3 regions of the Alkalihalobacterium sp. TH-98 genome follow, and region 1 is predicted to be linked to each of the others. Evidence: riboswitches for the same ligand, from Rfam matches in the RefSeq annotation. Region 1 holds a riboswitch; each other region holds the start of a gene.

The links. A riboswitch is a leader RNA that binds a small molecule or an ion and turns the genes downstream of it on or off. The one in region 1 is predicted to bind lysine.
Region 2: another riboswitch for lysine. It lies ahead of dapA (4-hydroxy-tetrahydrodipicolinate synthase); the one in region 1 lies ahead of lysA (diaminopimelate decarboxylase).
Region 3: another riboswitch for lysine. It lies ahead of AC2VNP_RS11880 (aspartate kinase); the one in region 1 lies ahead of lysA (diaminopimelate decarboxylase).

The regions. Positions count from the first base shown of each region.
Region 1 covers NZ_JBYCKM010000009.1:99,328-110,186, forward strand. Annotated here, with positions in the region: gene bioA (adenosylmethionine--8-amino-7-oxononanoate transaminase) at 1-1,010, shown strand, start outside; gene AC2VNP_RS03730 (C40 family peptidase) at 1,130-2,095, opposite strand; gene lysA (diaminopimelate decarboxylase) at 2,428-3,747, opposite strand; lysine riboswitch at 3,948-4,127, opposite strand; gene AC2VNP_RS03740 (spore germination protein) at 4,227-5,705, opposite strand; gene spoVAEA (stage V sporulation protein SpoVABEA) at 5,709-6,269, opposite strand; gene spoVAE (stage V sporulation protein AE) at 6,274-6,624, opposite strand; gene spoVAD (stage V sporulation protein AD) at 6,624-7,640, opposite strand; gene spoVAC (stage V sporulation protein AC) at 7,692-8,153, opposite strand; gene AC2VNP_RS03765 (stage V sporulation protein AB) at 8,171-8,593, opposite strand; gene AC2VNP_RS03770 (stage V sporulation protein AA) at 8,583-9,206, opposite strand; gene sigF (RNA polymerase sporulation sigma factor SigF) at 9,319-10,077, opposite strand; gene spoIIAB (anti-sigma F factor) at 10,090-10,530, opposite strand; gene spoIIAA (anti-sigma F factor antagonist) at 10,533-10,859, opposite strand, start outside.
Region 2 covers NZ_JBYCKM010000007.1:77,838-88,696, reverse strand. Annotated here, with positions in the region: gene AC2VNP_RS02980 (YbgA family protein) at 1-496, opposite strand, end outside; gene AC2VNP_RS02975 (hypothetical protein) at 859-1,422, shown strand; gene AC2VNP_RS02970 (YhcN/YlaJ family sporulation lipoprotein) at 1,483-2,202, opposite strand; gene AC2VNP_RS02965 (aspartyl-phosphate phosphatase Spo0E family protein) at 2,495-2,656, shown strand; gene AC2VNP_RS02960 (hypothetical protein) at 2,788-2,979, shown strand; gene AC2VNP_RS02955 (YhcN/YlaJ family sporulation lipoprotein) at 3,074-3,670, opposite strand; lysine riboswitch at 3,862-4,042, shown strand; gene dapA (4-hydroxy-tetrahydrodipicolinate synthase) at 4,149-5,036, shown strand; gene AC2VNP_RS02945 (DMT family transporter) at 5,228-6,169, opposite strand; gene AC2VNP_RS02940 (hypothetical protein) at 6,185-7,567, opposite strand; gene AC2VNP_RS02935 (hypothetical protein) at 7,627-7,806, opposite strand; gene AC2VNP_RS02930 (hypothetical protein) at 7,875-8,207, opposite strand; gene AC2VNP_RS02925 (NRDE family protein) at 8,385-9,155, opposite strand; gene AC2VNP_RS02920 (toxic anion resistance protein) at 9,273-10,277, shown strand; gene AC2VNP_RS02915 (hypothetical protein) at 10,311-10,859, shown strand, end outside.
Region 3 covers NZ_JBYCKM010000032.1:12,507-23,365, reverse strand. Annotated here, with positions in the region: gene AC2VNP_RS11910 (acyl-CoA thioesterase) at 1-17, opposite strand, end outside; gene sdhB (succinate dehydrogenase iron-sulfur subunit) at 184-939, opposite strand; gene sdhA (succinate dehydrogenase flavoprotein subunit) at 936-2,705, opposite strand; gene AC2VNP_RS11895 (succinate dehydrogenase cytochrome b558 subunit) at 2,719-3,348, opposite strand; gene AC2VNP_RS11890 (TrkH family potassium uptake protein) at 3,962-5,308, opposite strand; gene AC2VNP_RS11885 (YslB family protein) at 5,443-5,865, shown strand; gene AC2VNP_RS11880 (aspartate kinase) at 6,238-7,467, opposite strand; lysine riboswitch at 7,577-7,763, opposite strand; gene uvrC (excinuclease ABC subunit UvrC) at 7,827-9,611, opposite strand; gene trxA (thioredoxin) at 10,153-10,467, opposite strand; gene AC2VNP_RS11865 (electron transfer flavoprotein subunit alpha/FixB family protein) at 10,759-10,859, opposite strand, start outside.

The DNA.
Region 1 (10,859 bases):
AGGCCGTTGAAATCGCACTAAAGTTAGCATTTCAATACTGGCGAAATCTAGGTCATTCAAATAAACAAAAGTTTGTAACAACAAAGAATGGCTACCACGGAGACACTGTCGGGGCTATTAGTGTTGGTGCAGTCGATATTTTTCACACAGTCTATCATCCCCTGATGTTTGACAGTTATAAAGTGTCCTTTCCAAATACATATCGAAATGAACATTCTGACCTCGAGGACATCAAAAATGAGTGTTTGCTTGAAACTGAACAGCTTTTCGCGGAAAAACATGAGGAAATCGCTGCCTTTATTATTGAAGGTATGATTCAAGGAGCTGGCGGCATGAACGTTATGCCTGACGGTTACTTAAAAGGGATCGAGCAGTTATGTAAAAAATACAACATCCTGCTCATTGTAGATGAAGTTGCAACTGGTTTTGGAAGGACCGGTAAAATGTTTTCTGTAGAACACGAAAACGTCCAACCTGATTTAATGACAATTGCAAAAGGAATTACTGGCGGCTACCTTCCTATAGCCGCAACGATGACGAGTGAAAAAGTGTATGAAGCGTTTTATGGAGATTACACGGAATTAAAAACGTTCTTCCACGGGCACTCTTACACAGGAAACCAATTAGGCTGTGCTGCCGCCCTAGCTAATCTGGAACTATATAAAAAAGAAGATATTATCAATACGGTACAAAACAAAGCTAGCTTTATTACTGAGAAATTACAGTCATTACAAGAGCTTGCGCACGTAGGAGACATCCGCCAGTTAGGACTGATGGTTGGTGTTGAACTTGTTAAAGATAAAGAAACAAAAGAGCCATTTCCATGGGGCGACCGAGTCGGTTATTATGCAACATTGAAAATGAGAGAACACGGCATGTTATCTCGCCCATTAGGTGATGTAATTGTTTTTATGCCACCTCTAGCTACCACTTACGAGGAGCTCGAACAAATGATAACCATTATGAAACAGGCGATAAAAGAAACAACAGAAGGACTGGCCACATCATAGAACAACAAACTTTTCACTTCTCTTGTAAACCCAGATGAAAATCTCTCTACAAAAGAAAAAGGCTAAAGGATCCTAACAAAACCTTCAGCCTTTTTTAAAGATTTTTATTCTTGCCCTTTTTATGGCAATCTCAGTGTCTGTCCGACATGAATAACCGTTGACTGTAATTGGTTTAAATCCGTTATTACTTGGACAGTTGTACCATTTTGTGTGGCGATTCTCCAAAGACTATCACCTGACTGTACCGTATATGTTTTAGTTTGAGCAGCCAAACTAACTTGTAACGATTGCCCTACATGAATAGTCGATGAATTAAGGTTATTCCATTCCATCAGTTGATTAACTGTTACATTGTATGTTCTACTAATGGCCCATAAGCTATCTCCTGTCCTAACAACATGTTTCGTCCCAGATCCAGTTGGTGCTGAAACATTCGTTATTGGTGGAGCTTGGGTAGGTGCCTGTACTTGTAATGTTTGACCGACAAAGATAATATCAGAAGTCAACCTGTTCCAATCTCTTAATTGCTGAACAGTAACACCGTGATCTCTTGCAATATGTGATAAAGTATCACCTGACTTGACCACATATGTTGAGCTTGTTCTTGTAGTTTGAGTTGAAGTAGCAGGTGGCTCTGCCGAAATGACTCGACGTGCTGTTACAAATCGTTCGTTCCAATAGTTTGAAAAAGGATTTGTAATATGAACACCACGGCTGCTTGACGCATGGATCATCTCATTATTATTTATGTACACTGTAAGATGATTAATTTGCCCATCAAAGTTTGTATCATAAAATAACAAGTCGCCCTTTTGTAATTGTTGAAGGGATACTTGAACGCCAACCCTCGCTTGATCCCGACTGACACGAGGAAGGGTTATTCCGTGTTCACCAAAGATAGTCGCAGAAAAAGATGAACAATCAAAACTAGAAGTGTTTCCTAACGGCGCCCCAAATTGATAAGGAGTACCAATATACCTCTTACCACTTTCAATGATACGATCAGCTAGAGTGTGAGAGTGCGCAAAAGCTTGTTGCGGTAGTAAAAAAATTAAAGCTACTAATGCAAGTATGATTTTTTTCATAATTCGCCTCCTGCCGTCTATCATAAAACGAATTACACTGCAAAACATTAGTAGGTTACTAGGTTAACTCCCAAGTTCTACTAGATGTTTACCAATCATTGCAACTAGAGGTGACGACTCAAAATACAAAGAGAGAGGAGGTGTTCACATTTACGCAAATAAAACGTTAAAATCGGATTATATATCGAAAAATTAGACAATAAAAGTGAAAAATACGACAATAAATACCGCAAATCTAAACCATCGTACATCACTTTACTAATAAGATTATGACTTCCAAGAAGGAAAAAATCCACTCTCTTACAAACTCAGAGAGTGGACTTTATTACTTTTTATACTTTTTCTTTTGTATTTAGCGGCAAGTCAAAACGAACTAAATCTTCATAGGTTTCTCTTTCTACCACTAATTGCACATCTCCATCTTCTACAAATACAACTGCCGGACGAGGAATACGGTTATAATTATTAGCCATAGAGTACCCGTATGCACCTGTACAAAAAACAGCTAATAGATCTTTATGATTCGCTTTTGGTAGCGGCAAATCCCAAATAAGCATATCGCCACTTTCACAGCATTTACCTGCAATTGAATACTTCGTTTCCACTTGATCATTAGCACGATTAGCTAGGATTCCTTCGTACTGCGCTTGATATAAAGCTGGGCGAAGGTTATCTGTCATTCCACCATCAACTGATAGGTAATGACGAACATTAGGAATATCCTTTTGTGAGCCTAATGTATATAGAGTTGTTCCTGCGTCACCAACGAGTGAGCGACCAGGCTCAATCCAAATTTCAGGCATTGATAAATTAAATTTATTCACATGATGTTGAACAGCTTCAATCGTAGCCTTTACATAGTCTCCAACTGGTAATGGTTCATCACCTTCAATATAACGAATACCAAAACCTCCACCTAAATTTAATACTTTTAAGTCGAAATTTAATGACTTAGACCAACTTTCAATATAGGTGTACAGCTTTTCAACAGCCATGACAAAGCCGGTCGTTTCAAAGATTTGTGAACCTATATGGCAATGAATCCCTAGTAATTCAAGTTGCTCACAATCCAAAGACCACTCAATTGCTCGATTGACTTGCCCGCTTAACAAATCAAATCCAAATTTAGAGTCTTCCTGACCCGTAGTAATATAGTCATGTGTATGTGCTTCTACACCTGGAGTTGTTCTCAGTAAGATAGATACTTTCCGTTGATGTTTAATTGCCGCTTGCTTTAATAATTCTAATTCATAAAAATTATCTACTACAAAACAACCGATGTTAGCACGAACAGCCATATCTATTTCTTCTGGACTTTTATTATTCCCATGAAAGTGAACACGCTCCATAGGAAAGCCAGCAATCATTGCCGTATAGAGTTCCCCGCCTGAAACAACATCGAGGCTCAAATCTAACTCATTCGCTAGTTGAACCATTGCAACACAGCTAAAAGCTTTACTAGCATAAGCAACTTGACTTTTTACACCTAACTCACTAAATGCCGTTTTAAATGCATTCGCCTTCTCTCTAATGAGTGAAACATCATAAACAAACAGAGGAGTTCCATATTGCTTTGCAAGTTCAACTGTATCCATACCACCGATTTCGAGGTGGCCAATGTCATTAATTCTACTTGTACCATGTAAGTGCATCGTTTCCCTCTCCTATCTTCGCATCAACTAACAATCTACAACATATCAAAAAATTTTTTCTATATATGAGAGATTGAAGATCGGTTTTATTTTCTAATTGTATAATGAAAGGTGAGATACCTACCTATTTGGTTAATAAAAAAACAGCTAATGTAGTTACACTAGCTGTTATGACCGAGCCATAGCAAGAGTAACCTCATTTGTAGAATAGTACTCCACTGTATTTAACAGTGACAGTGTGTCACTTATTTAATGACACCCCAGTAAAAGAATAGGATGGTACTACTCTTTCACTTCGGCAAATCGACCTTTCTGTCTGATTCATTGCTTCCATCTCGCTCTTCAGACATACTCATTCTCACTGCACCTCTACCCCGTGTTTCATAAAGAAATGAGGGACTTATACAATTAATAGGTACACTTTATCATAATCCTTGCTAAGTGGCAACATTGTTTACGAATGCTTATGCATATTATTTTTATGATTGTTTGATCGGATCTTTTGGACTGACTATGCTAGGACGCCGTTTAACGGACGGCACAGAAACTCGAACGAGAATTTGCCAAAAGGCAGATGGATTAAATGGCAATAATGGCCATAAATATGGTTTATTTAAAGATTTTATCATCGTGAGTAGTAAAATAAATACCGTTGAAGCAATAACAAACCCTGGTAATTTGAAGATAGCTACAACTAACAAAAATGCTAGCCTTGCTACTTTCATCGCGATTCCTAATTCATAACTCGGTGTAGCAAATGTTCCAATTGCTCCTAAAGCGACGTATAAAATTACTTCTGGCACAAATAATCCTACATTAATTGCAATTTCACCTATTAACAATGCTGCAACTAACCCTAATGCGGTTGCCAAAGGAGACGGAGTATGAATGGCGGCCATCCTAAGTAATTCTATTCCAATTTCAGCAAGTACAATTTGGGCAAAAACTGGGACATTTGTTGTTTCATTTGGACCAATAAACTCTAACATCTCTGGTAATAAATTAGGTTGCATAACAAACAACAACCAAAGTGGAAGAATGAACAAAGCTAGGAGCATTCCTGAAAAACGAACCCATCTTAAAAAGGTTCCGATAGCAGGAGCTTGACGGTATTCTTCAGCATGTTGAACATGATGGAATAACGTAGTCGGTGTAATAATTACACTCGGCGATGTATCAACAGTTATAATAACGTGACCCTCAAATAAATGGGTAGCTGCAACATCTGGTCTTTCCGTATACCGTACAAGCGGGAATGGATTAAAGCCTTGTTTAACAATATATTCTTCAACAACTTTATCTGCCATAGTTAGTCCGTCTATTTCTATGGACTCTAACTCTTTTTTAATGATTTTTACCAGGTCAGGATCGGCTACATCCTCAATATATGAAATACATACATCCGTTTTGGAACGGACACCAACTTGCATAATTTCATTCCGTAATCGCTCATCTCTTATCCTTCTTCGTGTTAGCGCTGTGTTCTGAATGATATTTTCTGTATATCCATCACGAGATCCTCTGACCACACGTTCCGTATCTGGTTCATCGGGGCCTCTACCAGGATAACTTCTTACATCAACAACAAATGCTTCATCTTCACCTTCTAATAGAATGAAAATTAACCCAGATAACATTTGTGTAATCGCATCATCAATTGTTTTAACCGTTTCGACTTGCTGATGAACTAAATGATTTTCTATTGCATGTTTGGCATTCGTAACTTTTTCATTTCGGCCATCAAGCCTGCTTAATTCTTTAAACAATTCAATGATAAATTGTGTATCACATAAACCATTAACAAAATAAACTTGAATTTGCTTTCCTAAAATATTAAATTTACGAATTCCAACATCGAAGCTTGTACCGATACCAATACGATTTTTTATAGCTGTTTCATTATCAAATATATTATTAGTAATCGGTTGCTTTTCAGGGTTAATTAAATTTTTACTCATTCTTCATCCCCTCCGTTCTAAAATAAGTTCAACTGCCTTTCTTGTAATTGGTGCACCTTTTTCAACCGTATCAAAGCCTCCCATTTTTCCAATATCACCAACACCGACAACGATAGGAATTTCCAGTTCATCTAAAATATAGACAGTATCGCCATCTATTCTTCCTAATTCAATATCTTGTATTCCATTTTTATCAACACCAAATTCTGTTAAATTCCCAAACCGATCAATTGAAACATCAACCCTTGTCCATTCTGCAAAATGAGTATGTGATGCAACAGCTATAGCACCGATTACCTCAACCGAGGGGTCTTCTACTACATATCGCAATGCTTGTTCTCCTGGTCCTTCCATCTTATAACCACAATCATCAAACATAACAAGGATTGGATCATAGGGAGTTTTATGAATTAATTGTATTAATTCTGGTCCACTCAACACTGAAGGGTTTCCAGCTGAACTAGAAATACACCTTCCGCCAATTTCTTTGGCAACATGTTGAACCGCTTTTTTAGCTGATTCGTCTCCATCGGTAATTAAAATCACTTTTTTTCGTGGCTTCATCCTATTACCCCTTAGGTTTAAAAATAACGGCTACCAAAAATCCAAATAAAATTGCCGTGGAAATACCGACAGAAGTGACTTCAAAAATCCCCATACCTACTCCTAAAAATCCATAACGTTCAGCTTCTGTCATTGCACCGTGGACTAAAGAGTGTCCAAAACTGGTAATTGGTACTGTTGCTCCAGCTCCCGCAAAATCGATGAGTCTGTCATATAAATGAAATCCATCTAGGAGGGCTCCAGCGACGACTAACGTACTCATCATATGTGAAGGTGTCATCTTAAAAACATCAAGAAGTAATTGCCCAATAAAACAAATGAACCCACCTACTGCAAATGCAATGATATATTCCATCATTGCTCAATCACCTCTGACTCAAAGACAACACCATGTGCAATACAAGGTATTGACTCTTTTTGCTGCATCATTGTTGGACTCATTAGTGCTCCCGTTGCTACGACAAGTATTCGTTTCATTTTCCCTAGTTGCATTTGTTTTAATAAGTGTCCATATGTAACGACAGCTGGGCAAGCACATCCGCTCCCTCCTGCAAACACGGGTTGATCTCTACTAAAAATCATCACACCGCAATCTTGATGTTTATTTTTTAGTTTTATCCCCTGTTCACGCAGAAGCTCTTTAAGCACCTTACTTCCAATTGTTGATAGGTCGCCTGTGACAATTAAGTCGTAGTCTTCTTCAGACCTACCTGTTTCCTTAAAGTGGGTTAAAATCGTATCCACAGCTGCAGGTACCATCGCTGTTCCCATATTAAAGGGATTTTTTATACCCATATCAACAACCCTTCCTATTGTTGCGTGAGTAACTTTAATAGTTGAAGGTTTCTTACTGAGAAGTACCGCACCTGCACCAGTAACCGTAAAAGTAGACGTATCCGGCTTTTGTCCACCGAATTCAGTCGGATATCGAAATTGCCTTTCTGCTGTAGCATTATGACTGCTTGTAGCAGCAATTACTCGGTTGCCAAATCCGCCACTAATTAAAGACGCACCTATTGCAACTGTCTCCATTGCAGTTGCACAGGCTGAGAACGTTCCTAAATATGGAATGTTCATTTGTCTAGCTACATAGTTTGAGGTTACATTCTGATTAAGCAAATCGCCTGCTAGCAATAGATTAATTTCACTTTCTTTTTTGTTAGCTCTTTCTAAGCAAATTGATATCGCATCTGTCATTAATCGTCGTTCAGCTAATTCCCAATTATCTTCACCACAATATAACTTGTCATAACACTTATCGAAACTTTCACTCAACGGGCCATTACTTTCATAAGGTCCAACCGCTGTACCCATTGCTTCTACAAAAATATCTTCTTTAAAGTGCCATGTTTGTTGTTGATTCATGTTCATTTGATTTCTCCAATTCTTTTGGGTTTGGAAAAAAGGCTTCTATAACCCCTCTTAGGTAATTAACGTTTGAACTAATAACCTTGTTAATCCTACTAAGTAAGCAGAAACAACCCCAAACGCAATAACAGCACCAGCAATACGAAACATGTTAGCTCCAATTCCAAGTACGAGTCCTTCACTACGATGTTCTAAAGCCGCACTTGCTATTGCATTTGCAAAACCTGTAACGGGGACAAGTGCACCTGCACCTGCAAATTGGCCGAGTCGATCAAAAAAACCTAACCCTGTCATTAGTGCTGCAATTAAAATTAAAGTAGCAATCATCGGACTTACAGCAGTAGCTTCAGTTAAATCAAAGACTCTTAAATAATAATTTGAAATACCTTGTCCAATTGCGCAAATAGCTCCACCTATTACATAAGCTTTAAACCCATTTATTAAATAAGGGACTTTAGGCTGGAAAGGTTTAATCTTTTTCTGAAAATCTTTTTGTAGCTTCTTATTATCCTCCATCTTCCTTGACCTTCCTTCTACTGATCTACAAAGTAAATCCAATGATAAAGTGATCCAAACACCTTCCCTAAAACGATCGCCATTAACAATATAATTATCCTTTCAGCAATACCTAAGCGCTTTGCTAATATAGGTAGCACATTAAGAACCTCCGTCAGTGCAGCCGCCAATAAACCAATAAAAATTCCTTCTGCTAATCCAATAGGAATTAATAAATAAGCACTTAAATTTAGAACCACATTATTCAAACTAAATACTGAACCTGTTAAAGCTCCTAATACAACTGCCCATTCATATATATGAATATACTTTCCGGTTTTCGATAATTGAGTAAGTCTAGGGACGACTCCAAGCACCGTTAAGAAAGCAACAAATCCACTTCCTACCGCAAGACCTCCAGCTAGACCAATTAGTATCGTTAACACAGCTTCAATGGTCATTCAACTTCGTTTCACTTTCACTGTTTTCATGATACGTAATGTATTGATCAAGGTCTTGCTGATACTTAAACATTTCAACTTCAAGAGGACTAGGTTCTTCATTTAATCGTTTTCGGAAAACATGATTAAAGAATATAATCATCCCTAACCCTAACCCAATCGAATAGGGGACTTGTAATAACAGCGGTTTTGCAATTTCGTTACCAGTAACTGTTGTAAATATTCGTTGATGAACTTCCCTCATGCTAACATCTTCATGAAAGTTCATAATCGCCATGCCAGCCCCGATAAATAGAAGCAACCAAATGAATACAAAATAAACAGGTTCAATCCGTTTTGATTTCATTTTCACTTCAAGAATTGTATGTGCAGCTCCAATCGATTGAACATCACTGCCAGGTACAGCTTCACTTATCGACATAATAACTTTCATTACATCAACTAATACGAAGTTTTTATCACTCGGCTTCACTTTGTGGATTGGAAGGTGAATGATCCTTTCTTGTATTAAAGGTTCAGCAATTACTTGTGCTAAATCGCCAACTGTTACATGCTGATTAGCTTTAACCTCTACCTTATGCCTCATTCGGATATAGACTAAAAGCTCACTCATACCTCTCCCTCCAAAGCAGGAAATTACTATCTAAATTGTCCTAGTATGGTTATGTTTTGCATTAGGTACTAAATTATGTATTTTAGTTAAGAAAAGAAAAAAGACCAAAGGACTAATAGTCCATTTGGTCTCTAATCTGATCAAGTATTTTCTTCTCTAGTCTTGAAACTTGTACTTGGGATATACCAAGCCGTTCAGCTACCTCAGATTGGGTCTGATCTTTGTAGTATCTTAAATAAACGATAAGTCGTTCTCGTTCATCTAAATGGCGGATCGCTTCAGTTAGAGCAATCTTATCAAACCACTTATTACCCGTTTGATCAGCGATTTGATCTAAAAGTGTAATAGGATCTCCATCATTTTCATAGACTGTCTCATGAATGGACGTTAAAGAACGACTTGCTTCCCCTGCGAATACTACTTCCTCAGGTGTGATTTCTAGTTTTTCAGCAATCTCATTTACCGTTGGAACTCTTCCTAACGTTTTTGAGAGTTCATCTTTAACCTTACGAATTTTATTACCTAATTCTTTTATCGATCGACTCACTTTAACCGTTCCGTCATCTCTCAGGAACCGTTGAATTTCACCAATAATCATAGGAACGGCATACGTTGAAAACTTCACATCATACGACAAGTCAAATTTATCTACCGACTTAATTAGACCGATACAACCAATTTGGAACAAATCGTCTGCCTCATATCCCCGGTTTAAAAAACGTTGGACAACAGACCAAACAAGGCGAGTGTTTCGGTTGACGATTAAATCCCTTGCTTCTACATCACCTGCTTGACTTCGTTCAATAAGCTTTTTAATTTCATCATCTTTTAAGTAGGCATCGTTATTTCCATGCTTAACCTCCACATCCATAGGCAGGACTCCTTAATTGCACATGGCTTTGCTTTTTGATAAATATTTTTTTAAATATACGGTTGTACCCATCATCGGCTCAGAGATGACTTGAAGTTCATCCATGAAGTTTTCCATAATCGTAAAGCCCATACCAGACCGTTCCAACTCTGGCTTCGTTGTATATAACGGCTGTTTCGCTTCGTCGATATTATCGATGCCTACACCTTCATCGCGAATAATGAGTTCAATCGAATCTTGTTCTAGTGTTACTGAAATGAAAACAGTTCCTTCTGGCTGATTATGATAGCCATGAATAATCGCATTCGTAACTGCTTCAGAAACGACTGTTTTGATCTCTGTGATTTCTTCCATCGTCGGATCAAGTTGTGCAACAAAGGCACCAACAGTTACCCGAGCAAATGCCTCATTTTGACTTAAAGCTGAGAACTTTATCTCCATAGAATTCTTCATGATTAAGCCACCCCCAGTGTCTGCAAGGCAAATTGTTCACTTTCCTCAAGCCTTACAATTTTAAATAGGCCAGACATCTCGAAAAGTCGTTTAACTGCTGGTGAAATTGCACAGACGACCATTTCTCCACCGTTATTTTTCACTTGTTTATAGCGACCGAGTATTACTCCTAGACCAGAACTATCCATAAATGAAAGTTGCTCAAGGTTTAAAACGATGTGCTTTAAATCTTGATCCTCCAACTGCCTTTCAACTTGTGTTCTTAATTGCTCTGCTGTGTGATGGTCCAGCTCACCTTCTAGGCGAACTAACAAAACACTGCCTCTTTG
Region 2 (10,859 bases), on a different contig from region 1:
ATAATTTCGTTAAATAGTGTTCTCTAATCTTGAAATTTTTTAGTCTTCCTTCATCTTCAATCGAAGATTTCGGATAATACTGTAATACTTTTGCTGTGAAAGCACCGCTGCCAGTTCGAACAGTTGGAGACTTCTCTAATCCTGAATATACTTTTACATCTGTAATCCCACAACTTGGTGAACGGTTTTTCAGAATAAATCCATCCACATCTTTTAACTCCTCTAAAAAGCCTTCTGCAAATTCTTCCATATCTGACGTTAAGTCTTTTCCAGTCTTCGGTTGTACCAGTCGGTCTTTTTCACCTTCAGCGACGAGACGAATAACTTCTCGAGGCGTTCCTAAACCGATTTCCACTTCTGGACATACTGGAATGAATTCAACATACGGCTTTAAATTATGTACAGTTTTGTCTGTTAATTTATCTCCATTATAACGGCAAGCAGAAAATTCAATACATTTACTGACCACGACTTTTGGCTTACAAAAATCTTTCATACATCCACCAACCCATTCTTAGTTCATTCATTAAATAACCTGCAGTCCTAACGTTTTATTAGGTTATGTAATCTCAATTTTAAAATGCAAACCTTCACTTTATATCTTTATCTTTATAAGTGGTTCCCCTGATGATCAAAGCGTTTCCTATAATTCCCCTTGAGCAAAAATTTCATGCTCTAAATTCTTTAAGTACCCATGTATAAAATTGTACTGGAAAAAGGATAATAATCGAAGAAGAAAATGACAGGCATTAAGTTAAATTTATACGATTTTTGGTCGAAATCCAATGATAATCGTCCAATCATTTTAGAAATGGAAACTGTTAGATTATTTTTATTGTAAAGGAGATTTATTAACTTATGCACAAACTCGCTATCTTAATTGTCCTAACTGTTACGATACTTACGTTTACAGCTTGCCAAGATCGTCCTGAAGATATTACACAAAGTATAGAAAAACAACATATGCGTGCGACAGACGGAATTGAACCCTTGCATCCTTCAAATAAAGATCAAAATAAAACAAGAAGAGATGTAACTGAAAACGCTGTTTCTTATGCTTCGGAATTTGGATATTACTTAAACCAATTATACGCTCATCTGGAACCGTTAAATAATTTGTTCTATACAGAAAATCCAACTGAAAAGGATGTCCAAGAGGCTCAAGAACACGTTCAAAAGGCTCAGGATTGGAGTGAGTACATACTTAGTTTAGATACACCGCCAGAGTTCGTAAACCTTTATATAGGCCATAGTAGTACACTCCTTGAACTAGACTCTCTTATGAAAAGTCTAGAGGATATGGACTTAAATGAAGAGGTTGACTTTAGAAGAGCTCGTTTATATTACGAAAACACCATCATTGCCGTAAAGTCCATGGAACGTGAATATAAAGGAGTACTCGAAGAACACGGGATCAAATAAAAAAAGGTGCCAGGCACCTTCACTACATTAAAGAGGTGAAGGTGCCTGGCACCGATTAAATTATTCGTGTCTAGGGAAGACGTTTTTTCTGATCTCTGATAGTTGACCGCCAATACCTTGGAACGGTTCGGCAATATCGTTCCCTTCAAGCACTGCACGAATTCGATTGACATTTCTTCGATCTATAGCAATGCGCACTCGGTCAAGATCAACTACTTCAGAAAGCTCTTCTTCAACTTCTTTAACAAGCTTCGGTCGATTTTGTTCCGGTGATTCAATGCCAATAAGTAACATTCCGTCATGGGGGAGCACATAAACTTCGTTGATATTCTCAATTGCCAACAGTTTTTGTCGAATAGAATCTTTAGTATCTAAAGTTTGAAGTTTTTCGTTATCAATTTGCTTATGTCTTAAATGTGGACGATCTCCAAGCACATACTTACCTCTGATTGTATTAGGAATATTATTGTAAATCCTTGCCCCACTTCGATTTGTACCTTGTGTTTTAAAACCTAAATTTCGTTCGCTTGTATAGTACATATTATTTTCAGCAATCGGTTGTGCCCGATCGGTACGCCCTTTTGGTACACCATCAGGAACCATCATATCACTCAAAGGACCTTCATGATTTCTAGCTCGATTAGTCCCGAAACCACTAAATCCCTCTTCACGAAAATGATTTGCCCCCATTGGGTGCTTCTGTTCCACAACGCCACATCCGGAGAACATCGCTAAGAGCAACATAAGCATGACGATAACCGAGGTTAGTTTTTTCATCATAATTCTCCTTTCTTGTTACTTATAAGTTGTGTACTATTAGTCGATTTCATGAGAAGAAGTTAGCGGAAATTGTTTCATTACAAGAGAAAAACTTTTAGAAAAGAACTCACATCTTGTCGATTTGTTGTTTATTTTTAAAGTTCATGACTACTTTTAGGGAATGTATTTAATTATCAATAAAAATACGTATAATTGTCGTTGTGTGTAAAATAAATTCAAACTTTCTCACATAGTAGCAATGAGACAATAAGTTTACACAAATTAATATTGATAAAAAAATGGAGTGGAAGAAATGTTATTGTATGCGATTGAACGAAAAAGAAGTCAGATGATCTTATTAGCTGAAAAATATGGCTACACTTCCGAGGCAACGGTTAAGTGCAGTCAAGAGTTGGACAGGCTGTTGAACCTAGCCCAGCAAACAACCTGTATGAATGTGAAGATGGCTAAATAAATTACCATTTATAATTTACCTTTCACGGCTACTATTGTTATAATAAAAGTATCTTTACCACTATACTCATATAGTTAACCCCTTTGTTTAAAAGTACTTTCTTCTACTTCAATGTGTAAGGAGTTGTATTTGTGGATGGTGTAAAAATAGCCTGTCAGGAAATTCTTAAACGCCTTCAACTGATGGATGGTGTCAAAATCTCTTATCAAACACAAGATGAGATCGAACGTATCATTAGAAGTACATACTATCTTGGATATGCAGATGGACAACTGGAAGCCAAGAAAAAAACAAATAAAAATATCATAACGGCTGATCGCTGACAAACGAAAAAGTGCCAGCATCACTTTTTACACTTAAAAGAAACAAATCGTAGATCTTTCAAGGTATTGGTTTGTTCTGGCACTTTAGAAAAAATTAATTAATTACTCTTGCGCGTTCAAATGGACGCTGTAAAATTCTACCAAGGTCCCTCATGAAGTTTTCAGAATCTATACCTTCTTCATAAGGTGTTCCCTCTCTCAAGTTATACAGTTGTCTTTGGAATTCGGAAAAACCTTGATCATCATGAATGACGACGCGAACTTCCACATCATTTGCGATAGCTGAATGTACTGTTTCTTTCACCTTGTTTTCTATTTCATCGTTCCACTCTTCTGTTGTATAAACACCTACTAAGACTATTCTACCTTGAATATAAACATGTGCGTCTTCAACTTCTTCGAATTGCAACAGTTGCTTCGTTAAAGGTCTGTTTCCATTATAAAATTCAATGTAATCCGCATTATCAGTTCTAGTATTTGTCCCATGCCCTGTATTTCTTCTCGAAGTAATAAGTTGTCTACTCATTAATGGGGTTCTCCCATCAACAGCCATCTCTGGATCTAACTCTGGAACTTGTTGTTCTTCAAGAATTCTTTGTTCATTTTGTTGTACCCCTGCTCCTGTACCACAAGCAGTTGAAACAATAACTAAAACCATTAACGATAAAAAGCAGAAACATACTTTTTTCACGGTACACTCCCCTTTCTTTTATTATCGTTTAATTTTTTTCAACATAATAACCCTGTAAACTATAGGAAATTAGAAAAGCGAGGGAGATTTTTAGAAAACCTAAAAGAATTTTCGATTAACCATTGCAATCAATACTACAATTTGATAAGGTAGACACAACAACAAGTGAATATTCTTTACTTCGAAATTGAAGTGAGGATAGAGGTGCAAAGATCATGAGTAAACAATGCGAGGAGGATGAGCTCTATTGAACATTGTTGAAAGGGGGATTTGCCGAAGTCTACGGTTCTCATACTAACCAAGGGCTGGGTCTGTATTGAATAAATGCAGAACTGTCATATAGTACATACTATATGGAGGGCTATCTTACGCAAGGATAATGGTAAATGTCATTCCTAGCAACAATGAGCAGCTCTTCTCATTGTTGCTTTTTATTGTTATAAAATTGTATTTGAAATGCACTAAGGGGGAAGCTAAAATGAATTTTGGAAAAGTCTTAACAGCAATGGTTACACCGTTTGACGTTTATGGAAATCTCGATCTGCAAGCTACGGAGCAATTAGTAAATCACCTGATCGCCAATGGTTCCGACGGACTCGTTGTCGCAGGAACTACAGGTGAATCGCCTACTTTATCTGCAGAAGAAAAACTCACACTTTTCAAACAGGTTGTTGAGGTTGTAAACGGTCGAGTACCTGTCATTGCAGGAACAGGTTCAAACAATACAGCAGCATCCATTGAATTAACAAAACAAGCAGAAGAAATTGGTGTCGATGGCATCATGCTCGTTGCCCCTTATTATAATAAACCTTCTCAAGAAGGCCTTTATCAACACTTCAAAGCGATCGCAGAGCAAACGAAACTGCCTGTTATGATCTACAACATTCCTGGGCGCAGCGCAGTTGACATTTCAGTAGAAACGACTGTCCGTTTATCACAAATTCCTAATATCGTTGCAACGAAAGAAGCAAGCGGTGACTTAGAAGCAATGGCAAAGATTATTAGTGAAACAGATAGCAACTTTAGCCTCTATAGTGGAGATGATAGTCTAACATTACCGATCTTATCCATTGGAGGTACAGGCATTGTTTCGGTTTCTGCTCATATTATCGGGAATGAAATGCAAAACATGGTAACAAGTTTCTTGAAAGGAAATGTATATGAAGCTGCGGAACAACATCGCACCTTATTACCATTAATGAAATCACTATTTACAGCACCTAGTCCATCACCAGTTAAAGCAGCGTTAAACATGAAAGGAATTACGGTAGGTTCAGTTCGCCTTCCTCTCGTTCCTTTAACAGAAGAAGAAGAACAACAATTACGAACCACCATTTTCCCTGAAGTTTCTTACAATGTAGGGTAAAAACAACTCTATCAAATGAGGAAGCACTTAATAAACGACTAAACAACCCCGAGTTAACCTAATGAGGTTATTCGGGGCTTTCTTTATAAATTCTTAGCAAAGAATTACATTCGACGAGTAAGCAATTTCTAGAGAGCTTACTATGACTATGACACTTGTCTTCGCTTAAAGACTCGCCATTCGGCAGTTCTTTAACCTACCTTTTGCACATTCCTCTTTTTAAATACTCGCCTCGTCACATATTCATCAATGAAACCGGTACCTAATAAAACGCCTAGTACGATAAAAACAAAACCAGTTAATTGTAATAACGTTATTTGTTCGCCTAACCATAAAGCTGAAAAAACTAATCCAAAGAAAGGAACAAAATTATTAAATACAGCCGTCTGCCCTGCCCCAAGTCGGTGGATCGCAGCATTAAATAAGAAATGACCTAAAGCTGTAGCGAAAATCGAAGAAACTAAAAAGATGCCCCAGATCCACCCAGTTTGTTCGATCATTTGAGACGTTCCTGCCGGCTCTACAAATAAGCTGATCACAAATAAAAAACTGGATCCCACAACTAACATTACTGCTGTCATTACTCTTGAATCAATCGTATTTGTTCCTTTCTTAATATATATAAAAGAAACCGCCTGAACGAACATCGCAATAAATATAGAGACATCTCCCGCATTTATCGATGTGAAACTTTCTCCACTTTGTAAAATGATTGAAGCTACACCACAGAAAGCGAAAACAATACCAATAACCCGTAACCTCGATAATGAATCTTTTAACATGACAGAAGCCAAAATTGATGTTGTTAGAGGCAGTAATGCTAATATTAATGCTGTGTTAGAGGCGGTTGTCATTGTTAAACCCCAGGCCAAGAAAAAATGGTGACCCGTCACTCCGAAAATCGTTGCTATAAAAATGTATTTCCATTCTACCTTTGTAAATTTCCTTAATTGTTTAATCAGTATACATACTGTAATTGCTACAACTCCCGCTAAGAATACTCGAAAAGACGTCATGGTAACCGTTGGGAAAACGTCAACAAGCATTTTAATAAATACGACATTCATCCCCCAAATAACCATAACCATCATTAGCAATACGTATGTAAAAATATTAGAGTTTTTGTTATTCAAAGTTGATCTCCCCTTTTATAATAGCTGCAACCAATGGAACAGATAGAGGAATAATGCTAATACAAACATACAAACAAAGACAAATTGACTGTTCTTTTTGGCAATATCAATAGAAGAATAGTTCATCAATCCAGAAGCCATTAAAACCGATCCAGAAAAAGGTGACACTTGCGTTGCTAATGTCCATGCAATCAACAAAAGGATGGCCATGAACTCAGAACTAACAGAAAAAAGTTGCGGTGACAGTGCACTACCAATCCCAATTACGATAACAACGGGATGAATCCCAAAAATTGATAAAAGTACCGCAAAACTAATGACAATTAAAGCCATTACATAAATATATCCTTGAGAGACTGTCAAGATCATTTGAGATACATGGACTCCCATATCGGTTAGTGATAGTGCTGCACCAAAAAATCCGGCACTAATAAAAATAACAATTTCATTTTTCAAACGAGCAAAACATTGATTAATATAAGAAGCCAGTTCCCTTATATAATCTTTGAACTGTCTTGAAAAAACAGCCCATAATAGTGGATAGAAAAATCCGAGCAGAGATACAACGGTTAACATATTAACGGGCAGGATGAATTCCAATAGGAATGAACTTAAAAACAGCCCTAAACCAAACAGAACTAATAAACGCAGGGATGGAAGCTCTTTTTCATGTTCTTTTTTCACACCTTTAGGCAGAACATGATTTTCATCATGTTCAAATTTCAATCGAGGAAAGAAGATGATGGAAATTACCGTGTAAATCATTCCAATGATTAGTCCGTATAACCCGATTGAACTCCATGAGACATCGAAAAGTACTAACACAAGTCCCACATTTACAAAATACGGGGACCAGAACATACAAAACCCGAAAGCTCGGAGTAAGATCATTACCATTTTCTTTTTAAAAAAGTTGGATAAACTTCCTTCAATAATTCGATGTACTAGAACCATAGACCCTAAATTAAGTACGGCCCCCATCGTTGCTGTTAGTAGAAATCCTAGGCGGTAAGGATGCGAATTACTGTTATTTTCCTGTTCCAATCGTTCAATACGGACTTTTAACGTTGTCAATAAACCAGCTAACGAGATAAACACCCCTATTAACGGTACGAGCAAAAAGAGGGATAATAAATTAATGTTATAGCCAAAAGCTAATAAAAAAGAGGTCGCATCCGATTCCTCAACAAAAAAAACAACCATTCCAATCGTTAATAATGGAATAGTAATGAAAATGCTGCTCTTTCTAACAAAAGGTAACGCAGCAAACAACAAAACTGCTGCTAATAAACTATACGACACACTCAATAGCATACTAGAATAAAAAACCGATAATAAGTACAATGCCACTGTTAAAAAGCAGATCAAACCTATAATTGTATTCCACTTCATACTCATATATATCTGCTCCCCTTACAAATGAAAAAAGCTGCAAAATGCAGCTTGACCTTCTAAAATTATAAAAATGTAAACAAAGATATGATAAATATGGCTATACAAGAAAAACCAATTGCAAAAAATATAGCAGCTAGGCGCTTATTTGCCTTCATAATGAAGAAAAAACCTAGAGCACCAAACATCCCAGTTAATAGAAAAAAGCCAAACCCTAATAAAACAATCATCATTCCTGGATCCATATATACAATCTCCTAACATTTCTTTCTCTATATTAACAAATATTTTAGTTTTTGTAACGAATTACGATTTATTTAAGTTCAAGCCTTTTTAAAATGATATCTATCGGTACACCATCTGATGTATCAATATCACTAAAACTGACAGTTCTTAAATCCCTTTTACCCACTTCTTTTGTTCCACTAACTTGATGTTCTGTCTTCAGAATACGAGCATCCCAATCTTCTACCCAGGATATATCGACCTTTTCTTTTTCGACGCTTATTCGTTCTAAGCGAGAAACCGCCATTCCTGTCTTCGATTTTTCTTGTGCTGAAGCTAATTGTATAATTACAAAACTCCAAACGACTACAAATAGCAAAGCCGATAGAACTACTAAAAGTCGTTGTTTCACTAAGTCCATAAAGACTACTCCCCCACCCTGTCTACACCTCTTTTTATCTAGTATTCTTATATTATCATAGGTATATATTCTCTAATAGATGGGTTTTAGGCGTTTTTTTGACTTTTACTCTAATTAACAGCCAATTCATTAAGTTCAATGTACTCATATTTATTTCCTACTTATCCACTAATGTATCTATTTTCCTATTTCAAACTGGAAAACTTGATCTTCATATGCTTTTTGACCTTGTACATAAGTTCGTTCACAAAAGGTCAATTGCTTTGATTTGCTAATCGTTATAACTGTGGAACATCTCGTTCCGTAAGTCTCCATTTTTATAAACATCGGCGATAATTGTTTTTCTAGCTCTATCCCTACCCCTGTTTCAGGTAATAATTGTACTTCTGCTTTTTCGTCGTTTGTAAGACCATCTAATAACTGCCCTATAATATCCTCTTTCTCGATTTGAAGAGTTTGTTCTACTAATGTTTTCCCACGCTCAACTTTTGGCCAAGACGTATTTAAGAAAGCATTACTCACACTATGAATCCCAGGTTGTATTTTTTCAATGGTGTTTTCACGATTCGAGTAATAAAAAAGTTCCTCTACAGTACCACATAACAAATTAAATCCTAAATATTCATTCCTGTGATCTCTTACCATGTTTAAGTAGTCTCTTGCGGATAATTGACTTTTTAAGAAATTAACCACTAATTCTCCACGAGACTTTTCATCTTTCTTTTCTCGTACTTCACGATAGTTTGTAAGTGCAGCAAAACGCCCTTCTTTTGTAACACCCAGCCACGTTCCACCTTGCTCGAGGTCTTTTCCTGCAATGAGACCAGGTACCTCTTTCCAATAATTGGCTTTTGCTGTCGGCCTTATAAAGAATTCATCTCGGTTCGCAGCTAAGATTAAATCGTATTGGTCGTGTGCTTTATAAGCAAAATTAATTAAACACATCATTGACACTCCTTGTAGGTAAAGGTAAAAGATTGGTATAATTTTTAGACATAGTATAGTATGAAACTTTATTTCACTCAAATCGTAAATAATAATACGAATGGAAGAGGAGGCATTAAAATGACTGAAAAAGAAACGTATTCAAAAGAATTACTTGAAATGTTTAAAGAAGAACAAGATGTAGATAAAGTATTACATAAAATCGGCGGACTTGGTGAAGCTGCTCAAAAAGAAGCAGGGGAATCTCTTGAGGCCTTGAAACGACCTGTAAAAGAGATGTTGTCGCAGCCAAATAATGACTTGCCTGCTCAACTACATAAGTTAAAGGAAGTTGTGGGTGAACTCGAACCTGATTATTTAAAAGACGGTCAACTAAAAAAATTCGTTAATAAAGTATTACGTCGCAGTCCAATTGAACAATATGCTAAAAAGTATCAAACTGTTGAAGCTCAAATTGAGGCCATTATTGAAGGTCTGCTCCACGGTAAAGATAAACTTCAGGAAGATTCACTTATGCTAAAAGAATTAAAAGTAGTTGCAAGAGAGCGTATTACGAACTTAAATGAGCAAATCGAAATTGGTAAACAGTTAAATAGTATGCTTGAAGCTGAAATGACAACGGAAGAATGGAAAGATAACCCCACTGCCTTGCAAAAAGGACAGCAAAAAGTCATTTCCCGTATAAAAAATATGTCGCAGGCAATTATGGTATTGCAACAATCCGTTGCTTCTATCGATCTTATTATCGAGAATAATGATAAGCTAGAAGAAGCGATATTTAACGCAATTACTATGACGAAAAACATTATAACAGTAACTGCATCTATCCAACTTGCATTAGGGAATCAGCAAAAAGTGATCAAAGCCGTTCAAAATGTTAATCAAGCGACAGAATCCATGTTACTTACCAATGCACAGATGTTAAAAGATAATACAGAACAGACCTTAAAAACTTTAGAAGAGCCAGCAATTGCTCTTGAATCATTTAAAAAGGCCTATGAGGATGTGTTTTCTGCTATCCAACTTACTGAGCAATCAAATGAGCGCATCATTTCCAGTGGAAAAAGATTTATCGCAGAAATAGATGAATTAAATGATCGAATGAAAACAAAGTTACTTCAGTAAGAGTGCTCATTGGCCTTTAAAGGAGCGAAAGCGATGTTAAATCGTTTACTAGAAATTCCTTGGATAGAAAGTATTTTACCTGATCGACTTCGTCCCGTCCAAGATGAAATTTTATCAGACGAAGCTACTCTGGAAACTTTACATGAAGCTGAACGCATTCTAGAGCATGTCATTAAGCAATCGAGTAAATATAGTAAAAATCGGACCGTAAAAAAGAAGCATCATGAATATGTCATCACTGTAAAAATTAAAAAGAAAATGATTAGCCTAACGATCCTAGATACGTACTACTCTAAATCAAAGTATAAAAAACGTATTTACATTCACTGTTATCGTAAGTACTTTAAAGCAGATCACGGTGTTGGAAAATGTAAAGAAGCATCCATTCACTACACGAAAAATAAAAAAACTTTCGTACGAAGTGTCAAAAAATCACCATATACACAAAATTTATTTTATAAAATTGATAAATTAGATGATGCCCTACTTGGACAACTTATTCAAAGTGATAACGAAGAAGAAAATTACATTCCGCAAACGAATCAACTAAAAAGTAATGATCAAGTGAAAAGTTTAGTGATG
Region 3 (10,859 bases), on a different contig from region 1:
TAAGGAATACTTGCCATTTGATTTACCTCAACTTTCTATTTAACCTTTTTATTTTTTTAATATATCTTTATTTTTCTGCTATAAGGAATTTTAGCATAATTATGCAAAAACACAAAGTAACAAACATAAGATGATACATAAAAAAAGGCTCTCCTGTAGGTAAGGAGAGCCTTCTTGGTGTTATTAATAGCTTCCGAAGAAGTTTTTGAATGATTGGATCGTTGTTGAGCGATTAAGAGCTGCAATAGAAGTTGTTAATGGAATACCTTTAGGACAAGACTGAACACAGTTTTGTGAGTTACCGCAGTTAGCAAGTCCGCCATCTCCCATAATTGTTTCTAAACGCTCTTCTTTGTTCATCTCCCCTGTTGGGTGAGCATTGAATAATCGAACTTGAGATAATGGTGCAGGTCCGATGAAATCTGATTTGCTGTTGACATTCGGACAAGACTCTAAACATACACCACAAGTCATACATTTTGAAAGTTCATACGCCCATTGACGTTTTGTTTCTGGCATACGTGGTCCAGGACCTAAATCGTACGTTCCATCGATTGGAATCCATGCTTTTACTTTTTTAAGTGAATCGAACATACGACTACGATCAATCACTAAGTCACGAACGACAGGGAATGTTTTCATCGGCTCAACACGAATCGGTTGTTCTAGTTGATCAACAAGAGCTGTACACGATTGGCGCGGCTTTCCGTTGATGACCATTGAACATGCTCCACAAACTTCTTCTAAGCAGTTCATTTCCCAGTTTACTGGTGTCGTATTTTCCCCTTTTGAATTTACTGGATTACGACGAATTTCCATAAGAGCCGAAATCACGTTCATATTTGGACGATATGGAACTTCAAATTCCTCTTTATAAGGGGCGCTGTTAGGATCTTCTTGACGAGTTACAATAAATTTTATATTTTTGTTTTCACTCATGATTTAGCAGCTCCTTGTTTTTTCGACGTATAGTCACGTTTACGTGGTGGAATTAAAGAAACGTCAATATCTTCGTAATGGAATTCAGGGTTACCAGTAGAAGCATTGTATTTAGCCATTGTTGTTTTCATGAATTCTTCGTCATTACGCTCTGGGAACTCAGGTTTATAGTGCGCTCCACGACTTTCGTTACGGTTGTAAGCACCTAGTGTAATAACACGAGCTAGGTTTAACATACCTTTTAATTGACGTGTAAATGAAGCACCTTGGTTACTCCACTTCGCTGTATCAACAATATTAATGTTATTGTAACGTTCCATTAATTCTTGGATTTTCTCATCTGTTTTTAATAGCTTTTCATTGGTACGAACAACTGTTACGTTATCAGTCATCCACTCACCAAGCTCTTTATGAAGAACATACGCGTTTTCTTTACCATCCATTTTTAGAATGTTATCGTAACGCTCTTGTTCTTTCTTCTTCTCATCTTCGAATACGCTTGAAGAAACTGCATCAGCAGACTTTTCTAAGCCTTTGATATACTCAACTGCATTAGGACCTGCAACCATACCGCCATAAATTGCTGATAGTAATGAGTTAGCACCTAAACGGTTGGCACCATGTTGTGAATAATCACACTCACCCGCTGCAAATAGACCCGGGATATTTGTCATTTGGTTGTAATCCACCCACATACCACCCATTGAATAGTGAACCGCAGGGAAAATTTTCATTGGTACTTTACGAGGGTCATCACCCATGAACTTTTCATAAATCTCGATGATCCCACCAAGTTTAATATCAAGTTCCTTTGGATCTTTATGAGAAAGATCTAAATAAACCATGTTTTCGCCGTTAATACCTAGTTTTTGCTCAACACAAACATCGAAGATTTCACGTGTTGCGATATCACGTGGTACTAGGTTACCGTATGCTGGATATTTCTCTTCTAGGAAATACCAAGGTTTACCATCTTTATATGTCCAAACACGTCCACCTTCTCCACGTGCTGACTCACTCATTAATCGAAGTTTGTCATCACCAGGGATTGCTGTTGGGTGGATTTGAATAAACTCACCATTTGCATAATATACGCCTTGCTCATATAAAGAAGCAGCAGCATATCCAGTGTTAATAACTGAGTTAGTAGATTTACCAAAGATAATACCAGGACCACCAGTAGCCATGATTACTGCATCAGCTGCAAAGTGATGGATTTCCATCGTCTTTAAGTCTTGTGCAGTAATCCCGCGACAGACGCCTTCGTCATCCTTAATAGCAGATAAGAATTCCCAGCCTTCATATTTTGTTACAAGACCAGCAACTTCCCAACGACGTACTTGCTCATCTAGTGCATATAATAACTGTTGTCCAGTCGTTGCACCTGAGAACGCTGTACGGTGATGCTGAGTACCACCAAAACGACGGAAATCTAGTAATCCTTCTGGTGTACGGTTAAACATTACACCCATACGGTCCATTAAGTGAATAATTCCAGGAGCCGCTTCACACATCGCTTTTACTGGAGGTTGGTTTGCTAAGAAGTCTCCTCCGTAAACTGTATCATCAAAGTGTTCCCAAGGTGAGTCACCTTCACCCTTTGTATTTACAGCACCATTAATTCCACCTTGCGCACATACTGAGTGAGAACGTTTAACTGGAACTAATGAAAATAAATCGACTGGTACGCCTGCTTCTGCAGCTTTAATAGTTGCCATTAATCCGGCTAATCCACCACCGACAACAATAACTCTTCCTTTACTCATAATCGCTCACTCCTTAAATGTTTGCTAGTTCTGGATTAATAAATGCTAAAATTGCACGAACACCTACCCAAGTAAGGGCTACAAAAATACCGATAGTTACGTAAGTAGAGATAACTTGCGAACGTGGAGTAACTGTAATACCCCAAGAAACAGCAAATGACCATAATCCATTGGCAAAATGGAAGATTGTAGCGATAACACCAACAAAGTAGAACACTAGCATAAACGGACTACTTAAGATATCCGCCATCATATTATAATTAACTTCAGCGCCAAACGCTGCTTGAATACGAGTTTCGTAAACATGCCATACAACGAAGACTAACGTAATGACCCCCGTCCAACGTTGTAAAACAAACATCCAGTTACGGAAAAATCCGTAATTATTTACATTATTTCTAGCTTGAAAAGCAATATAAAGTCCATAAATTGCATGATAAAGTAATGGGATAAAGATTAAGAAAATCTCTAAAAAATAACGAAATGGAAGATTTTCCATGAAGTGTGCTACTTCGTTGAAAGCACTAGCACCTCTAGTAGCAAAATGGTTAATAACTAAGTGTTGAACTAAGAATAATCCAACTGGAATGACACCCAATAACGAGTGTAGCTTCCGATTCATAAACTCTCGATTTCCAGCCATACAAATGTCCCCCCACAAATTTTTTTGACTTTTAGCACTTGTTCTCTAGTTATCTCTTTTCTTTTCGCTTATAATGCTGTACCTCCCTATCCTGTTTTCGTAAAGCATTAATAAGATAAAATATGAAACTTTAATAAAGTTTCTGTGAATATATTGCGACAAATTCATTTTACTCCCATCGACTTATATCGTCAAGAAAACGTATACAGGATATATTCAAAAAATTCAAATTTAACCCTAGTTTAACTAGAATATATAATATAAATGAATTATTTAGTAGAAAATACACATCGTTCCATTAACTATTATAGGTGTTTCTTTTAATATTTTCTCATATTTTGCGTGAATTGTAATGAAAAATATGAAAATAGTCTTAAATTTCATAACCTACTAAGTTAAGGAAACTTTTTTGTTTCTCTTTATTTTGCAGTTGAACCGTCACTACGCTAATGCTGTACTTTCAGCTAGCTAAAAAACAGGCAATATGCGCAGTTCACACAACAAAACTTATAGAAAACAACCCAAAAAAGAGCCAAGCAATGCCTGGCTCTCAATTTCTTCCTACTTCTATACAACGTAAACTATTCAGTTGTAAAATAATAACCCCATTCTATTAACCGATAATAATCCGCTCAGTTGGATATTTATAATGACTTTTAGTTTCCTTTCGACGGATAGAAAATAAGAACGCTACTAAACCTACCCTACCGATAAACATTAAAATCATTAGAATAAATTGACTGGCAAGATTTAAGTCAGCGGTTATTCCCATCGATAAACCGCACGTACCGAACGCAGAGGCTGTTTCAAAAATAATTGCCATTAATGGGACTTTACCACCTTCAAATGCTGAGATTAGAATAACTGCGCTAAACAATAACAGTATAAAAACACTTAGCACAATGAAAGCTTTTTGACGGTCTTCAGGATGAATTTCTCTCCCAAATACCTTTACATCTGATTTACCTAAAGCAAAGCTCCAAATCGTCAAGAACATAACGGCAAGAGTCGTCGTCCGAATTCCACCGCCTACAGAAGAAGGACTTGCTCCTATAATCATTAGACCGGAAATAAATAAGAGCGTGGCGATACTTAATTCTGATACATCCATTGTCGCTAGACCACCACTACGTGATGTTGCTGAGTTAAATAAAGAATAAAATAATTGTTGATGCCATGCGAGCCCTTCATAAAAATGACCTAACTCAAGCAGCCAAATGCCTATAACACCAACAATAAACACCGCAAAATAGGTTGTTGTCGTGATTTTCGTAAATAAACTAAATTTGAAGTTTGGATTTTCTTTTGAAAAGTATTCTTTTACTTCTAACAAGACCGGGAACCCAATAGCCCCTGCGAAAATTAATAAAATCGTTACAAGCTGAACATAATAGTCATTCGCAAAAGGAATTAAAGATTGACCTGTAATATCGAAACCAGCATTTGTAAATGCACTTAGTGCTGCAAACGCTCCTTGATAATACGCTTCCCCAACCGTGTCAAAGTATCGTATATAATATGTACCAAGAATAAGGGCACCGATTAACTCAATGATTAAAGCTACAAATAGGATCCCTCTCATTAAACTTACAAGACCCGAGAATGTATTTTGATTTTGATCGACCATGATGAGCATACGCTGGGATAAGATAATTTTTCTCCCAAATAACATCCATACGAATGTTCCTAACGTCATGATCCCTATTCCACCTAATTGGATCGCTAGCGCTAAGAAAAAAATTCCGATATAACTGTACGTTTCTGAAACATTGACGACGGTTAACCCTGTTACACTAACAGCGCTAACAGATGTGAACAGTGCCTCGGAAAATTTAAGAGATACACCTTCCTGATGAGATATAGGAAGATACAAAAGGATGCTGAACAGCATCATTGCAATAACATACGATAATAAGATAATTCGAAAAGGTGTTAGAAACTGATTAAGCGCTAATTTCATAAATTTACCTCCGCTTCGTTCGCGGTTTAGTATACAACATTAATTTTATAAAGTAAATTTAAAATCCAACAAATTGAACATAGAGAAAAACAAAATGTGTGATTATAATAAATGATAAGAGAGGAGTTACATAGATGAAGAAAACCGAGCAAACTTTACAAAAGAGCGAACAGGCGATTCCTCTATTTGGACACCATTTAATTCGAAATGTTCTCATGTCTGATTTGTTGGGCAAAGATCACGAAAATATCTTATATTGGGCTGGGAAAAATATTGCAAGACAATATCCAAAAGAAAATATGGACGATGTTATTGAGTTCTTCTCTACCATTGGTTGGGGAAGCATAATTCTCATTAAAGAAAAAAAGGATGAACTCATTTTAGAACTTGTTTCCCCTTTTCATCTGGAGAGAGTTCCTGTTACTTATCAATTAGAAGCAGGCTTTTTAGCGGAACAAATCGAAAGTCAAAAGAAACATATCACAGAAGCGATTGTTCAAGAAAAAAAAGATAAGGCACTCATAACATTAAAATGGGACTTAAAGGACCCTATATAGGAAAGGGGTAGCGGCCCTTTTGGCGTCGTTTCAAAGTTGAGCCTTTAAATTGTTTCGAGTGTAGCGTTTTTGAATGCAGTGTTTTGTATGCAGCGCTTTGAAATTTAATTTAGCGGACTCACAGGCCCTTATTCCTGTTGAAAGTGTAGTATTTTTTTGTTTAGAGGACTCAGAAGCCCTTATTTACTAATATTTGTGATATGTATCAGTGATTTTGATTAGATAAGGGCCTATGAGTCCGGGAAATATCCATACATGACGGTTTCCGCTAAAATAAGGGCCTCTCAGTCCGCAAAAATTAAGCACTATTAAAAGTCCCCACTTTCTGTCATAAAGACGATCAAAAGTGGGGACTCTTTATAAGGAAACCGTTTATACAGTTACTTCTTGCTCCTCTAACTGAAAGGCTCTATGAAGTGCCTCTACAGCAGGAACCATAATTTCTTCTTCAACTAAGGCTGAAACCTTAATTTCTGATGTACTAACCATCTTAATAAGAATTTCATTTTCAGCTAAAATTTTAAACATTTGCGCTGCAACCCCCGGGTTGGAAACCATACCCGATCCGATAATGGATACTTTCGCCAGATCACCTTCATGTGTTAATTCTGTAAACTGAAGTTTCTCTTTATGGTTATTTAAAACATCCAATGCCTCCTCTAATGAAGAACGACTTGTTGAAAAAGAAATGCTTGTTTTTTCTTCAGCTGTTTGGTTTTGAATAATAATATCTACATTAATACCGTGCTCTGATAATAAGCTAAATACATTTGACAGCGTTTCGATCTGATTAGGCAACCCTGAAACAGTGACTTTCGTTACATCATTTTCAAAGGCAATCCCACGTACAATTAAATTTTGTTCCATTGAAACTTCCTCCTCAATTAACGTACCAACTTCCTCAACCATACTTGAGGCAACCATTAATTTCACTTGATAATTTTTTGCAAATTCCACAGCTCTAGGATGTAAAACACCTGCTCCTAAATTAGCCATTTCTAACATTTCATCATAAGAAATCGAATGCAGCTTTCTCGCCCCGCTAATGAACCGCGGATCTGTCGTATACACCCCGGTCACATCTGTATAAATATCGCACCGGTCTGCTTTTAATGCAGCTGCAAGCGCAACAGCAGTTGTATCCGAGCCGCCTCTCCCTAGCGTTGTAATTTCGCCGTCATGTGTCGCACCTTGAAAACCTGCTACAATCACAACATTTCCTAAAGATAACTGCGCTTGAATTTTTTCTGTTTGAATGTCGAGTATTCGTGCATTACTATGACTTTCTTCCGTCACGATACCAGCTTGCCATCCAGTGTAAGATGTCGCTCCTAGACCTCTTTTTTGAAGTGCCATAGCAAGTAAAGAAATGGTTACTTGCTCACCAGTTGTAAGAAGCATATCCATTTCACGTTTGCTTGGTTTATCCGATATTTCACTTGCTAGCTTAACGAGTTGGTCTGTTGTTTTCCCCATCGCTGAGACGACAACAACTACTTGATGTCCTTGCTCTACTGTTTTAGCAACACGTCCTGCAACGTGTTCAATTCTTTCGACTGACCCTACAGAGGTGCCGCCGTATTTTTGTACTATGATCGCCACTTTTTTCATCCTTTCTTGTAAAGGAGAAAGAAAACAAAAAAAGCAACAGAAAGGAAAAGTCCTCACTGTTGCTTGGAATACCAAAAAAGGTAATAGTTGTTCCCTTGCTCCGTGAGATAGTTCTCCACACAACTTTTGGGTTGGTTGCGTGACAGCCTTGTACTTATTCAATACAAGTCCAGCATTAAGAGAGATGAGACTCTCAACACTTCGGCGAATTCCCCTTTCAGCAAAAGTCTACGGAACCCATCTTCCTCACTTTGCCTACTCTTGGTTTTCGCTCCTCTACCACCACTTCAAATTAGAAGTTCGGTATATTAAGTTGTTTTCATTTTAACAGAACATCTTGAGACTGACAATTACTTTTTATCTTCATCGCTATTTAATACACGTAAAATTTCTGCTGCCACTTTTTCTGGAATAGCAATCTTTCTAAAGTCTTCGATGTTTGCTTCTTTCATTTTTTTAATTGACCCGAAATGTTTGAGAAGTTTCCGACGTCTCTTCTCTCCTATTCCAGGAATGTCATCTAAAATAGAAGAAAACATCGTTTTGCTTCGTGCCTGCCTGTGAAAAGTGATCGCAAACCGGTGAACCTCATCTTGAATCCTTTGCAATAGATAAAATTCATGGCTGTCTCTTTGTAATGGGACTACTTTAGGTGGATCTCCCATGAGAAGTTGTGATGTACGATGCTTTTCATCTTTAGCTAAACCACAGACCGGAATGGAGAGGCCAAGTTGATCCTCTAGGACGCTTTGAGCAGCCGCTATTTGTCCTTTTCCTCCATCGATGACAATTAAATCTGGAAATGGACCATTCTCTTTTAACAGCCTTGAATAACGACGGTAAACAACCTCTCGCATCGATGCGTAATCATCGGGTCCTTCAACATCTTTTACTTTATACTTTCGGTAATCCTTTTTACTAGGCTTGCCATCTAGAAATGAAATCATCGCTGAGACTGGATCAGTTCCTTGAATGTTCGAGTTATCAAATGCCTCAATCCGGTATGGGGTAGAAATACCTAATGCTTTTCCTAAGTTTTCAACCGCTTTTATTGTCCGTTCTTCATTTCGTTCAATAATCGCAAATTTCTCTTTTAATGCTGCTTCTGCATTCTTTTGAGCCAGGTTCAGAAGGTCTTTTTTATTACCTCTTTTCGGTTGAAGGACTTTGACCGACAGTAGTTGCTCCACTAAATCGGCCTCGATTTCTTCGGGTACTAGAATTTCTGACGGTTTAACATGTTCTTTTTTTAAATAAAATTGACCGATAAATGTTAAGACATCGTCGAGAGGCTCTTGATAGAATGGAAAAATGGAGACATCCCGCTCAATCAATTTTCCTTGTCTCACAAAAAACACTTGAACACACATCCAACCTTTATCGTAAGCATAAGCAAATACGTCTCGGTCGATTCTATCGTTAATCGACATCTTTTGTTTTTCCATGACCGTTTGCATTTGCTGAATTAAATCTCGCAATTCTTTAGCACGCTCAAAATTCAAGTCTTCTGCAGCTTTAGTCATTTTATCTAGTAATTGATTTTTCACATCTTCATGCCCATACTTTAAAAATTTCGTAATTTCCTGTACCATCTCTTGGTTTTGCTCTTTAGTTACTTCTTGAACACATGGAGCTAAACACTGACCAATGTGATAATACAGGCAGACACGGTCAGGAAGGGTATTGCACTTTCTTAATGGATAAAGTCGATCGAGCAGTTTTTTCGTTTCAGTTGCTGCTCCTGCATTTGGATAAGGACCAAAATACTTTCCACCGTCTTTTTTTACATTTCGTGTTGTTATTAAACGCGGGTGTTCTTCTGATGTTATTTTTAAAAACGGATATGATTTATCATCTTTTAGCATGACATTGTATTTCGGGTCATGCTTTTTAATTAAATTCATCTCTAAGATAAGTGCTTCAAGATTTGAAGATGTAATAATATATTCGAAATCGGCTATTTCACTGACAAGTCTTTGTGTTTTTGCATCGTGCGTTCCAGTAAAATAGGATCGTACTCGATTTTTTAGTATTTTAGCTTTTCCTACATAGATGATCGTTCCTTGCCGATCTTTCATCAAATAACAGCCTGGTTGATCAGGAAGTACTGCTAATTTTTCTTTCAGAGTAGACATACTTTTTCCTCCCTCCTCTCTATTGTTCTCAAAAGGAAGGAAATTTGCAACTAAAAGGTACAATCTTTTAAAAACTGGCAAATGAGGAAAGTGCAAGATGTACGGTGAGAAAAAGCACTCCAGGAGGACTTTTCCCCCGCGCTGGATCTAGAGCAGTGAAGTAGCTCATCCAGGGTTTCTATTTTTTTGTGGAACTGAGAGGACCTTATTTGCTTAAATTCGACTCTATTACAGTTGTTAGGGCACTGAGAAGTCGCTATTTGCTTAAAATCACTGATATTTTTTATGAAAACTTGTAAATAAGGGTATTTGAGTGCTCTAATTATGAAAAACAGCAGGACTTGATTGAAATAAGGGCCTGTGAGTGCTCTAATTTCCTTCTGCATCTAAAAAGAATATATTCCTCACTCGATGCCAAGTGCTGAAACTAATCAAATCTAATATCGGTAAAGTCAAATAACATTTTAAAACAACCACTGGCAGTATAGCTATAAATAATAAAAGACCCCGTCATGAACGGAGTCAATTACATTTTTATCTATTAAAGATGTTTATTTAATAGCTCAACTAATGCTTCTTTCGGTTGGAAACCAACCACTTGGTCAACTTTCTCACCGTTTTTGAATACCATTAATGTAGGAATACTCATTACACCGAATTTTCCAGCTGTTTCTTGGTTTTCATCAACGTCTAATTTAACGATCTTCACTTTGTCGCCCATTTCTTCATCAAGTTCTGTTAAAACAGGAGCGATCATTTTACAAGGTCCGCACCACGGAGCCCAAAAGTCCGCTAATACTACACCTTCTCCAGTTTCAGTTGCAAAGTTTTGATCAGTTGCGTTTACAATTGCCATTATTAAAATCCTCCTTATAATCCAACTTTTTCTACAAATGCATTATACCATTACGGTATTATGATTGCTATAAAGTTGCTCACACAAGTATGATACCCTTTCCTATATAAAATAACGCTTTTTTATGTATATCCTTGTTATTGTAGTGTAATTTATATTGCTGCATTTTATACTGATTGTGTTGAACGATCATTAATGAGCGTAATTCAACTACGTATATTAACGTTAACATATCTTTAGAAAAGATTGCTAAAAAACCGCTTCATGTAGAAGCGGTTTCTCATTAATTTATTAAGATACAACTACTTTTTTAAGTTCTTCAGTTAATAGAGGAACAACATCGAATAAGTCGCCTACGATACCGTAGTCTGCTACTTCAAAGATCGGTGCTT